DNA from 2 places in the Microcoleus sp. MON1_C5 genome. Region 1 is predicted to be linked to the other one. Evidence: riboswitches for the same ligand, from Rfam matches in the RefSeq annotation. Region 1 holds a riboswitch; the other holds the start of a gene.

Region 1 (6,238 bases):
TTTAAAGATGAATTTGTGGCAGCTCTTACTGCTGCTGGAGGCAGATTAGTTCCCACTGTTTGCGACTTTTCGTTACCCTCTTTTAATCCCGACAATGCCCTCGCCGATGCTGTCAGCAAAGGTGCACAAGGATTGATGCTAGCACCCCACATCGATCGCATTGACCGTGCCATCTCTCTGGCTCGCAGCAATCGAGGCAAATTGCCACTCTACGGCAGCACTACGCTCTACACCTTTCAAACTTTAAAAGACGGACAACAAGACGTTAACGGCTTAGTATTGCCCGTTCCCTGGCATCCTGAAACTAATCCCGGTAGCCGTTTCCCAGAAAATGCCCGCCGGCAGTGGGGAGGAATTGTGAATTGGCGAACCGCAACGAGTTTTGATGCGACTCAAGCTGTGATCGCTGGCTTGCGGCAAAGCACTACGCGGGAAGGATTGCAACAAGCACTCAGAAATGCGAGTTTTTCGACACCAGGATCGAGCGAGGATGTGAAGTTTTTGCCCACGGGCGATCGGGCGGGAAAGCCGATTTTAGTACAAGTTAAACAAGGAGGAAGCACTGGCTATAACTTTGTCCCGCTGCGGTAAGTTTGCTTTCGTGCGATCAAACTAATTATTCTTGTTCCCAGGCTCTGCCAGGGAATGCGTACCCGGAGGAAGAGCCTCCAAACAATATCAAAATAAGGAGAACAAATCATGTATCAAGATACTAACAAAAGAAAAAGTCCGCCACCCATTGTTTTTATAATCATTTTCGGCTTAATTGGGTTGGGCGCATACAAGTTACTTCCCGGTTTATTGGCATCCAAAAGTTCAGATACACCTACATCGGGAACGAGTCCATCGGGAACGAGTCCATCGGGTGCGATCGCAACTCGCATGAGTTTAGGAAATCAGATATTGCTGACATCGCAAACCACAGCCGAAAAACAAGCAGGCGTTACAGCTTTTGCCAAAGGAGATTACAAAGAAGCTGTTCTAAAATTTCAGGCTTCGCTGCAACAAAATCGCAACGATCCGGAAACGGTAATCTATTTGAATAATGCGAGAGTAAGCGATCGCACTTCTCTTAAAATTGCCGTCAGCGTGCCGAGCGGCAGCAACCCCAACATTGCCCAAGAAATCCTCCGAGGTGTCGCGCAAGCTCAAGATGAAATCAACGCTAGGGGAGGAATTAACGGTGCCGGTTTGCAAGTTGAAATTGTCAATGACAATAACCGTCCAGAAGTTGCAAAAGAAGTTGCAGCAGCATTAGCAAATGACCAGAAAATTCTAGCGGTAATCGGACACAATGACAGCACTGCGTCTTTAGCTGCCGCTCCACTTTATCAGGAAAAGAAACTGGTGATGATCACACCTACCAGCAGTACGAATAATTTGTCAGGTTTTGGCAGCTATATTTTTCGGACTGTGCTAAATAGTGCCTCGACGACTGCTCCTTTAGCAGAGTATATCGTTAAACAAGTCGGCAAAACCAATATTGCCTTCTGCTACGACTCTCAAGCTGCTGGCAAAGCTTCGTTTAAGGATGAATTTATTGCCTCTCTTTCAGCATCAGGTGGCAGATTAGTTCCTATTGTCTGCGACTTGTCAGCGCCGACATTTAATCCTAACACTGCGATCGCGGATGCTGTTAGCCAAGGTGCACAAGGATTGATGGTAGCATCCCACGTCGATCGCATCGATCGCGCGATCGATCTAGCGCGTGCAAATCAAGGCAAATTAGCGCTTTACAGCAATTCCACTCTTTACACCTTTCAAACGCTAAAAGACGGGCAAAAAGACGTTGACGGGCTTGTTTTGCCTGTTCCGTGGCATCCTGGAACTAATCCCAACAATCCATTTCCTAAAAATGCCCGCCAGCGTTGGGGAGGAGTAGTAAATTGGCGAACCGCAACGAGTTTTGACGCGACTCAAGCTGTCATCGCTGGCTTGGGGCAAAGCAATACGCGGGAAGGGTTGCAACAAGCACTCAGAAATCCGAATTTCTCGGCAGCAGGATCGAGCGAGGATGTGAAGTTTTTGCCCACGGGAGATCGGGCTGGTAAGCCGATTTTAGTGGAAGTTAAACAAGGAGGAAGCACTGGCTATAACTTTGTCCCGCTGCGGTAAGTTTGTTAAGTGCGATCGGGCAGGATGCCCACTTCCCAATCAAATTAACTCTTTGTGGAACAGGTATATTGCCTGTTTTTTAGCATGATTAAACTCAAATTTTATGTTTAATTAACCTGATTCTTAAGAGAAAATGAAACGGGGAAATTAAAGGAGAGCGTTGTATATAATCGCGCCCGTTGAAACCCCAACCTACACGGCAGAAAAATATCTATAAGCTGAAGTAAATTCTCAGGATCGGCATGAATTTATCCAGGGAAAAATTGTTCCGATGACTGGCGACACACCGAATCACAATATAGACTTGAAAAGGAAGTCTTGGGCCGGCAGGATGCCTAACCCCTACTCCCTACAAGAATTGTTGCAGATGTCCGATCGCTTTTTTGTCAAATATCCCAAATAGTGGTAATATCCCCGTATATCGATCGGCTCTGATGGAGAACAGCCATCAGACGCAAGGGGGAAAGTTCGGTGCGAATCCGGCGCTGTCCCGCAACTGTAATGAGATCGTTGGATCTCTGAGTCAGGATGCCCGCCGATTTGTTTACCTGTTGTTTTTCATCTGCGAGGTATGGATGATGGTGAGTTTATTATTTTTTTAATTATTGGATTGGGCTTTTTTGACAGCAGATATCAGCAGATAAACACAGATGAACGCTGATGTAATTCGCTCTGGGTTCTGAAGCGTATATTATTTTAAGGGAAAACAAATGCGAATCGAAGATAGTGTTTGGCAGGGTAGTTTTGGCTACTGGCAAAACTTGTTTATTCACCAGAATATTTTGCCGATCGGACATACTGCTTGGAATGGCTTTTTGAATCGAGGACGGGGCTTGGTTGCTTGCAAAATCAATACTCCCATTAACGGCTATGTGAATTGGAGCGTAGATACTATAAAGTACGATCTGCAATTTATTTCAGACTTGGAGGCAACCGTTTATTTGCAACAACTAGAAATAGAGGAAAACACTGTTTCAAATTTGCTCCAAATCATTGCTGGCTACGAACCCAAGGAAGCAATTATATTTTTGTCGATCGCCAACGGTCAGATTGATATCAATTTGTTGCAAAAATTGGCAATTTCTCCTGTTGAGTGCTATGAACAAGTATGCAAGCGCTGGGAAGAATTTCAACTCTGCCCGAAATCCTAAAACTTACTAAATTTTCCGAATGTCGCAGCCAAAATCCATCGAAATCTCCAAGGTAACTCGCTACCAAAATGCAGCGCTTAATTACTATTTGGGCCTGACAGATTCGCCCTACCTTCACTACGGCTATTGGGAAACCCTACCTGTGCCCGCTGACGAACTAACGATCGCACGATTGCGCCTCGCTCAGCAAGCTTATACTGTAAAACTGTTGGATGCGATCCCCAAAGGCACTCATACGATACTCGATGTGGGCTGTGGGATTGGCGGAAATGCGGCTTATTTGCTCGATCGAGGTTTTGCAGTCGAAGGGCTCGCACCCGATCCGTTTCAACAGCAGCGCTTTCTCCAGTGTACGGGCGATCGGGCAATCTTCCACCTCACGAGGTTTGAAGACTTCAAAGCAACCCATTTCTACGATCTTATTCTCTTTAGCGAAAGTAGCCAGTATATGTCGGCTGTTGATATTGCTAACGGTGCCGCCAAAATCCTCAATCAGGGCGGCTACGTTTTGCTGGCTGATATGCTGCGCTCTGATGCTAATTATAAAGAGGGAATGTTCTCTAATTGTCATGTTGTTACGGAACTTCATGCAGCATTAAAGCTGGCTGGATTCAGTTTAGTAAAAAGTGAGGATATTTCCGCCCATATTTTGCCGACTATCGATTTGTATGTCGATACTTTCCGCCGATATGGACTAAATACAATGATCTATGTTGCCGATTTGATTGCGATCACAGTTCCCCCCGTACACAAATTCCTGCGCTGGATATTTCGCCGCTGGTTCAAGAAGTTGGTGGTTGAAGGATTGGAAGCGGGCAAACTTTTTGAGCAACATCTCTGTTATGAAATGCAACTTTGGCAGTTGTCAAAATCAGATGAAGGCTGACACAAATATAGCAATCCTAAATCATTTGTGAATTTCTTACTCCCTCCCCTTGATAAGGGGAGGGTTGGGGTGGGGTAAAAAGTTTACGACTCCTGCAAGGATTGCTATACAATGGAAATCGGTAATCGGTAATTGGTAATCATTCATCGGTAATCGGTAATTGGAGGCATAGCCTCCGGGTATTTATTCCCCGGCAGAGCCTGGGAACAAGGCTATAAAAAATAAAAAATAACGAATATGTCTGAATGGATTCTCGAATTCGCTGGCACTTCCTACTCCTATCCCTGCGGTTCGCGATCGGCAATTCATGATTTAAACCTCAAAGTCCCCGCCGGGAAACGCTGCGGGCTGATCGGTCAAAACGGCTGCGGCAAAACTACCTTTTTCCTGTTAGCAAATGGCTTGTATCAACCGCAACAGGGAATCATTCGCTGGGAAGGTGAACCCTTTCGCTACGATCGCAAATCTTTGATGCAACTGCGCCAACAAATCGGACTCGTCTTTCAAAATCCCGAACATCAATTAGTAGCTTCGACGGTAGAAGAAGATATTTCCTATGGATTGTACAATTTAGGTTTGACAGAATCCGAAATTGCTCAACAGGTGCAGCAGGCGATCGACCAATTCGATCTAAGCGAACTCGCCCGCGAACCAATTCACAATCTCAGTTTGGGGCAGAAAAAGCGGGTGTCGATCGCCGATATCATGGTTCTCAAGCCCAAACTGCTGCTGTTAGATGAACCTACCGCCTATCTCGATCCGCGTCACACCCGACAACTGATCGGTTTACTTCAACAAATTCACAGCACCGGAACCACCATTCTTTTAGCAAGTCACGACCTCGATTTCATCTACCGCTGGGCTGATTGGGTGTTTGTAATGGATCGGGGAAAACTGATTTTAGAAGGAACACCGGAAACCGTTTTTGCTCAGCGGGATGTCTTGGAACAATTGCAGCTTGGCGTACCGCTGGCGATCGAGCTTATGGAGCAAATAAGGGCGATGTTTCCAACAGACGATCGCTCAAAAATCCCCGCTTTCGAGCAATGGCAACAACAAATTTTACAAGCACGTCGGCTGCTTTAACGAGACTTAGACAATTGATAATTGGCGTTGCTGATTCATGGTATGAATTACCTTTTCGCTTGAAGTTACAAAACTCACCCTCCGAGGGCTTATAGCAATTGGGAAATCTTGAATTCATACCTCTATTCAGCAACGCCGTTTATAGCAATTGCCAAATCTGGAATTCATACCTGTATCCAGCAACGCCGGCCGTGGGGGGAAGTTTAGATTACACATTACCAAGTATCAAAAATTGATTTAGGAAAAAGGCGATCGCCCCACTGCCGATCGGCACAGTCAGATTGTCAATTCCCAGCTTGGAAACCGACTCCAAAGTAGCAGCAGCCAAAGCTACAACAGCAGACACAGCCCAAGTTTGCCAAATATTGCCTTGAACCGTCAGCAAAATCAAACTGCTAACAGCAAAACTCACCAAATACATAGTTGCAGAACCTTCCCAACTCTTCTGGATTCCCCCAACTCGATAAATATGTTTGCCGTATTTCTGGCCGATGACAGCAGCCAATCCGTCGCCCCAAGTCATGACTAAAATGCCCAAAGCAGCGTACTCCTGATGCTGTAGCGGCCAAAACCAAGCCACGAGAACGCTGATACTAACAGCATAGAAAAAAGTCCCCAAACTCTTGCGGTTGATACTGTTAAGACTGGGCAAAATCGGAACTTGGTAAGAAATTAGGGCGATCGCACCTGCTAAAACCCCCGCCGAAATCCCCACCCAACCGGGTATTTCCAGCCACCACGCCAGCAAAATCACATTTCCAGTACCGATGTGCACCACCTTCCGCGATACTTCAGGATCGACAGAAGTAAAGCGATTTAACCCTTCAGCTACCAGTAAAATCAAACCCAACCAGACTCCCACGAGGGAAATTTGCAACCACACAGTCGGAATTTCAGAAAATATAGACACGATATTTAGGAAAAACTTATTTACATCAGGCACTCTTTACTACTTTAGTGGAAAGCGCGATCGAGGTTATAACCCCGCAGGCTTAAAGTG
Region 2 (6,238 bases), on a different contig from region 1:
TCCGCCCGGTATCGTCCATCAAGCTGCCAACTTCGGTAGAATTGATGCCGATTAGCAAGCAAATTAGCGTCGCGCCGAGACTGTATAAATCCGATGCAACAGTTAGCTGCCGATTGAACATTTGTTCTGGCGGCATAAAGCCCAAAGTGCCTTTAACAACGCTGCTGGCGGCCACTTCTCCCCCGCCGATTCTAGCAAATCCGAAATCGACAAGGCTGACATTCATCCGGTCATTTACTAAAATATTTTCGGGTTTTAAATCTCTGTGGATGACTGGCGGAACCCGATTTTGCAGGTATTTGAGTATTTCTAACACAGAGATAGCAATTTGCTTGATTTGTTCGGGCTTCCAGCGGTTAGAATTTGCCAAGGAAGGGGCATTTTTGTATTCTTGCACCATGCAGAAACCCGATGCAGTTGGGAAGGAATCTAAATAGCGGGGAATGCTAGGATAGTCGAGTTCTCGCAAAATCTGAATTTCTTGTTCGCAAGCTTGATATTGATCCCAATTAGCGCCTGTTTGGGCAAATTGAAATTGTTTGACGACGACGGAACGTTTGGTATTAATTTCGGTAGCGAGATAAGTAACTCTACCGCCAGCGCGATTGTGTCCGAGTTCGCGGGTTATTTGATAGCCGTAGTTGGAAAAGTCAGGAAAAGCATTCATAGGTAAATAGTTGATAGTTAGTAGTTGAGAGTTGTGAGAGTTAATAGCGAGGTTTTTAAGAGTTGGATTTAAAGCGAACTCTCGAAACAATCCGCCAACAACAGGCAGGAATGCAGACTCTTAATGTTTGGTAAAGTTTTTAGTGAGGACTTCAGTCATTGAGGTGGAAAGTCCTTGCTGCGAACATTTTTTTACGGTTTAATTAAATTTGGTCGGGATTTGCGATAGTTGGCAAGCATTCTTTTTGGTTTAAAAACGATCGAGTCAATTAACGGAATTCCAGTGACGGCTAGAGATGTCATTATCGTTCCTCCTACAACTAATATTTCTCTGGGTTCAACCCATTCTAAGTGAAATTTTAAATTTAAAAAGTTTATAAATGCTACTGACAAACTCATACAAAATCCGGCAGTAAGAAAAGCTCTTTTGGTAGCATCTACTTCAAAAATTTGTCTGGCTATCTGCTGGTCAATCAGCTTGTTAAATACCGAATGGACTATCTTGCCAATCAGGGATGCCAGCGTTATAATCAAGACGACTATAAAGCTCTTCGCATACAATGTAAATAATAAAAGTAGCATAATAACTACTGCTACTATCGTAATATTTTTGATCGTAACATTCGTAATCGTTCCTACTATTAAGGCGGCAAGTAAAGTTACTGCGAGCGAAACCAGCACTGACCCAGCATACACAAAATTCCTTAATTGATAATCGATCGTACCCTTCGCGATATCAAAAAGAATACTGGTTAATATGCTGCTAATAAAACTAGAAAAAATCACTCCTGTTAACCCTCCACATAAAGCTAGAAACCCATTAAAATCATATTTGTTTAATTTGGCTGTAATGGCGATTTCGGCGACTAAAAATCCCAAAAAGCCACTCGTACAACAGATGGGAAGCATGATAGTAGTAGTCCCCGGATACAAAAAGATGTCAACCTCCAGATAGGGGTAACTAGCATAATCAATCCAGTAAAATATCCAAACTATTAACAGCAAACCGCACATACAAGTTGCTAAAATCAAACACCACATAAAAGTCAGCATGAATACAGACAAAGAATTAGTTTTTTGCGGTACGGGCAGCGGGGCTGTTGTAGCTTGCAATTCTATTGTATGAGTTTCGGGTTCAGAATTTGCGCGCAAGATGATTTGGCGGTTGTAAGTTTGACTTGCCAGCAATTTACTCGTATCGACTGCGATTTTGCACTCGATATTATTGCTTTCAAATGCCTGCGGTTCAAAGGATATCCAAGAGTGGTCGTAGGGCGTGTGGGGCGGATCGTTCGGATGCGGCGCGACTTCCCACCTGCCACAAAGTATTGTATCGGGAATTGGGTTGCTAATGGCAATCGTCCCTGTTAAGATTTTTCCATATTCTGTGGCGGTGAATTGAATGCGATCGCGCTCAATTCTCACTTTCGGCAAGCTGCGGACATCCAAAGATTCTAGCGCAGTTAAAGCATCAGCCGCCGACTGATATCTATCTTGAATTCTCGGCGCTACCATCCTTTCCAGCCAGTTCATCCAACCTTGCTGCAACGGCGGTACTAAATGCCGAAAATGAATGCCATAATTAGCATCAATTAAATTACCGACATCCCCTGATTTTGTCCCTGTTAACAAACAAATCAGCGTTATCCCCAAGCCGTAAAGATCCGAGGCTTTGGTTAATTCTCGGTTGAACATTTGTTCCGGTGGCATGAATCCCATCGTGCCTTTGACAACGCTGCTGGCGGCAATGTTTCCGCCTCCTAACCGCGCAAAACCGAAGTCTACTAAGTAAACATTTAACTGTGCGTCGATTAACAAGTTTTCCGGTTTGATGTCGCGGTGAATTATCGGCGGTTTCTGAGCTTGCAGGTAAACTAAAATCTCTAAAGTGGCGATCGCAATTTGTTTGATATCCGGCGGCGAAAAAGTCCGCGCGACAGCAGATTCGGCATTTTTGTATTCCTGCACCATGCAGAAACCGCTGTCAGTTTGAAAAGAATCGAGATAGCGTGGAATGCCAGGACGATCCAGATTTTGCAAAACTTTAATTTCTTGTTCGTAAGCTTCGTATTCTGCCCAGCTAGCACCTAATTGGGCAAATTGAAATTGCTTAATTACAACGGATTTTTTTGTGTTAATTTTTGTGGCGAGATAGGTGACGCGGCCGCCCAAACTGTTGTATCCGAGTTCGCGACTTATTTGATAGCCATGTTGGGAAAAGTCAGGAAAAGCGTTCATAGGTAATTACTATGGTTTGTAGTAAGGACTTTAGTCCTGAAGCCGTTATCTTATAAGGACTAAAGTCCTTACTAAGAACGAAACGATCGCTATTACTAACATAACTTTTTTGAAAAAAGGCGGCAAGTGTGATAGGATTTGATTTCGCGATCGGTTCTAGCGGGGAGCAGTCGCTAGAGGAAACGGGGAAAGTTCGGTGCAAGTCCGGCGCTGTCCCGCAACTGTAATGAAACCCTAAGGGTTTTTCAAGTCAGAATGCCCGCCGATATCTAACTCACTTTTGAACGCATCTGCGAGGTACGGATGATGGATGGAATTAACACGGCTGTACGCACCAAGCACAGTCTACTTGTTTGCACTGCTTGCGCTAGTGTTTGGAAAAACGGCAAGCGCGAAGGCAAAAGCGGCGGTCAACAATTCATGGAAAATTTGTCGCAACTCGCTAAAGATTGGGAGTTTTCTGATAAGTTTGAGATTCAAGAGGTTGAGTGCATGAGTGCTTGCAGTCACTCTTGTGCGGTGTGTTTTGCTGCTGTGGGGAAGTACACTTATCTGTTTGGCGATTTACCAGCAAATGAGTCGGAAAGCGTCGAGGCTGTACTCGAATGCGCGGGTCAATACTATGCTAAACCGGACGGTTTGTTGCCTTGGTCTGAGCGTCCTCAAGCTCTGAAAAAAGGCGTTTTAGCAAAGATTCCACCACTACCAAATTAGATAGGTTGGTAGTAAGAAATTTAGTTTTTTCCCTTTCGTTCCTAGGCTTTGCCTGGTAACGCATACGCAGAGGCTCTGCCTCGTATTAAAAGCGCTCCTTTATTCCAGCGAGGCAGAGCCTCTAGATCGGTATTCCCAGGCAGAGCATCGGCACAAGATATCCCACTACCAAATAAGCACAAAATTATCAATGCACAAAATCCCTGTTACTGTCATCACTGGTTTTCTCGGTAGCGGCAAAACTACCTTAATTCGCCACTTATTGCAAAATAATCAAGGTCGCCGCATTGCTGTTCTGGTTAACGAATTTGGCGAAATTGGAATTGACGGAGAATTGCTGCGCGATTGCCAAGTTTGCGACGAAGAAGAAGATGTCAGCAGCAATATTGTAGAACTAACAAATGGTTGTCTTTGCTGCACTGTTCAAGAGGAATTCTTGCCGACTATGCAGGAATTGTTGAAACGCAGAGAACAAATTGATTGTATCTTAATTGAGACTTCTGGCCTCGCACTTCCTAAACCTTTGATTCAAGCTTTTCGCTGGCCGGAAATTCGCACGGGTGCTACTGTAGACGGTGTTGTTGCTGTTGTCGATTGCGAAGCTATTGCTAGCGGTTCTTTTGTCGGTGATATTGATGCTTTGATGGCACAGCGGCAAGCTGATTCTAGTTTAGATCACGAAACTCCGATCGAGGAATTGTTTGAAGACCAGTTAGCCTGTGCCGATATGGTACTTTTAACGAAGGTCGATCGCGTAGATGCTGAAACTCACAAGAAAGTCCAAAGCTGGTTGCAACAAGAGTTGCGTCCGAGTGTGAAAATTGTTCCGTGCAAAGGTGGCGAAATTAACCCTGATGTGCTAATGGGATTTAATGCGGCGGTTGAGGATGATTTGGAGTCTCGTCCGAGTCACCACGACACTGAGGAGGAACACGAACATGATGATGATATTAACTCGACTTTCTTTATTGCCGATCGCGAATTTGAACCTGAAGCATTGGTGAAAAAACTGCAATCCTTGATGCAGCAGGAGGAAATATATCGGATTAAAGGGTTTGTGGCGGTTCCCAAGAAACCGATGAGGATGGTGTTGCAAGGTGTGGGATCGCGGATAGAATATTTTTACGATCGCCCCTGGCAACCTTCCGAACTCCGCCAAACCAAATTAGTCCTGATCGGTCGAGAGTTAGAGCGCGATCGAATTGCAGCTATGATTAACAATTAATTGTCATCTGAGAGGGGCGGGTTGATCGATATTTGGAATTGCAGCAAATATTATTGGTCAAACTCGCCCCTACAAGCTCTCACGAACAATTTATTAACATTATTTAATATTGTGACCACTGCCAGCAAGTCTAGTGTAAAATAGCGATAATGGTTATCATTGTACAATAATCGAGGTCAAGTATGGTGACTGCTGGGGCGATCGAATCAGTTCCTGTTACCGTTCTCACGGGTTATCTCGGCGCAGGCAAAACTACGCTACTGAACCGCATTTTAACACAGGAACACGGCAAAAAAGTTGCAGTCATCGTCAACGAATTTGGCGAAGTAGGCATCGACAACCAACTGATAATTGATGCCGATGAAGAAATTTTCGAGATGAACAACGGCTGCATTTGCTGTACAGTCCGAGGTGATTTAATTCGGATTATCGGTAACTTAATGAAGCGGCGAGACAAATTCGATCACATAGTCATCGAAACCACAGGTTTAGCCGACCCCGCACCCGTAATTCAAACATTTTTTGTAGACGAAGATATGCGGGACAAATTGCTGCTAGACGCAGTTGTCACCGTAGTCGATGCCAAGCACATCTGGCAGCACTGGGACGCAGACGAAGCTCAAGAACAAATTGCCTTTGCTGATGTAGTTTTGCTCAACAAAACTGATTTAGTGAGTGAGGAAGAGTTGGCAGAATTAGAAAAGCGGATTCGCGCCATGAATGCAATGGCAAAAATTCACCGCACCCGCAACGCTGAATTAGCAATGGATGCTTTGTTGGGCGTTAAAGCATTTGATTTGAACCGGGCATTAGAAATCGAACCCGACTTTTTGGGCGAACACACTCACGAACACGACGAAAGTGTTACCTCAGTAGCCATAGTAGAATCCGGCGCCATTGACCGCAACAAATTTAGCGATTGGATGGAGGAATTGTTGCGAACTCAAGGTCCGAATATCTTTCGGACAAAAGGCATTTTGAATGTCGCCGAAGACAACCAGCGATTTGTTTTCCAAGGAGTACATATGGTGTTTGATGGCCGACCAGATAGACCTTGGAAAGCTACAGAAACTCCGAAAAATGAACTCGTCTTCATTGGTCGCAATTTAAACGAAAATCAATTGCGAGACGATTTTCGGAAATGTCTGGTTTAACTGACATATTGAAGCATTTTTAATAAGCCTTTTAGGAACAGGTAAGATGCCTGTTTCACAGGAATAAAATTCATCTCTTGTGGAAGGGAACAGGCAAGATGCCTGTTCCACAGGAATAAAATTAATTTCTTGTGGAACGGGCATCTTGCCCGTTCTTAAGAAGATTGCAACATCTCAGATTCAATAAATATGGCTAACAAAAAGACAAGTAAAAGTGAACAAACCCTGCAATTTCACGCTA

The links. Region 1 has a riboswitch for cobalamin ahead of QUA71_RS06090 (hypothetical protein). Riboswitches for the same ligand answer to the same signal wherever they lie in the genome.
Region 2: linked by a shared signal. The riboswitch ahead of QUA71_RS12495 (DUF1636 domain-containing protein) and the one ahead of QUA71_RS06090 (hypothetical protein) in region 1 are both predicted to bind cobalamin.

Annotation. Positions count from the first base shown of each region.
Region 1 covers NZ_JAUBRN010000008.1:69,669-75,906, reverse strand. The annotation lists gene QUA71_RS06105 (ABC transporter substrate-binding protein) at 1-591, shown strand, start outside; gene QUA71_RS06100 (ABC transporter substrate-binding protein) at 700-2,115, shown strand; gene QUA71_RS06095 (hypothetical protein) at 2,387-2,518, shown strand; cobalamin riboswitch at 2,525-2,669, shown strand; gene QUA71_RS06090 (hypothetical protein) at 2,826-3,266, shown strand; gene QUA71_RS06085 (methyltransferase domain-containing protein) at 3,286-4,152, shown strand; gene QUA71_RS06080 (ABC transporter ATP-binding protein) at 4,390-5,238, shown strand; gene QUA71_RS06075 (diacylglycerol/polyprenol kinase family protein) at 5,447-6,148, opposite strand.
Region 2 covers NZ_JAUBRN010000021.1:1,203-7,440, forward strand. The annotation lists gene QUA71_RS12485 (serine/threonine-protein kinase) at 1-667, opposite strand, end outside; gene QUA71_RS12490 (serine/threonine-protein kinase) at 859-2,904, opposite strand; cobalamin riboswitch at 3,039-3,185, shown strand; gene QUA71_RS12495 (DUF1636 domain-containing protein) at 3,208-3,618, shown strand; gene cobW (cobalamin biosynthesis protein CobW) at 3,809-4,843, shown strand; gene QUA71_RS12505 (GTP-binding protein) at 5,026-5,997, shown strand; gene QUA71_RS12510 (WD40 repeat domain-containing protein) at 6,187-6,238, shown strand, end outside.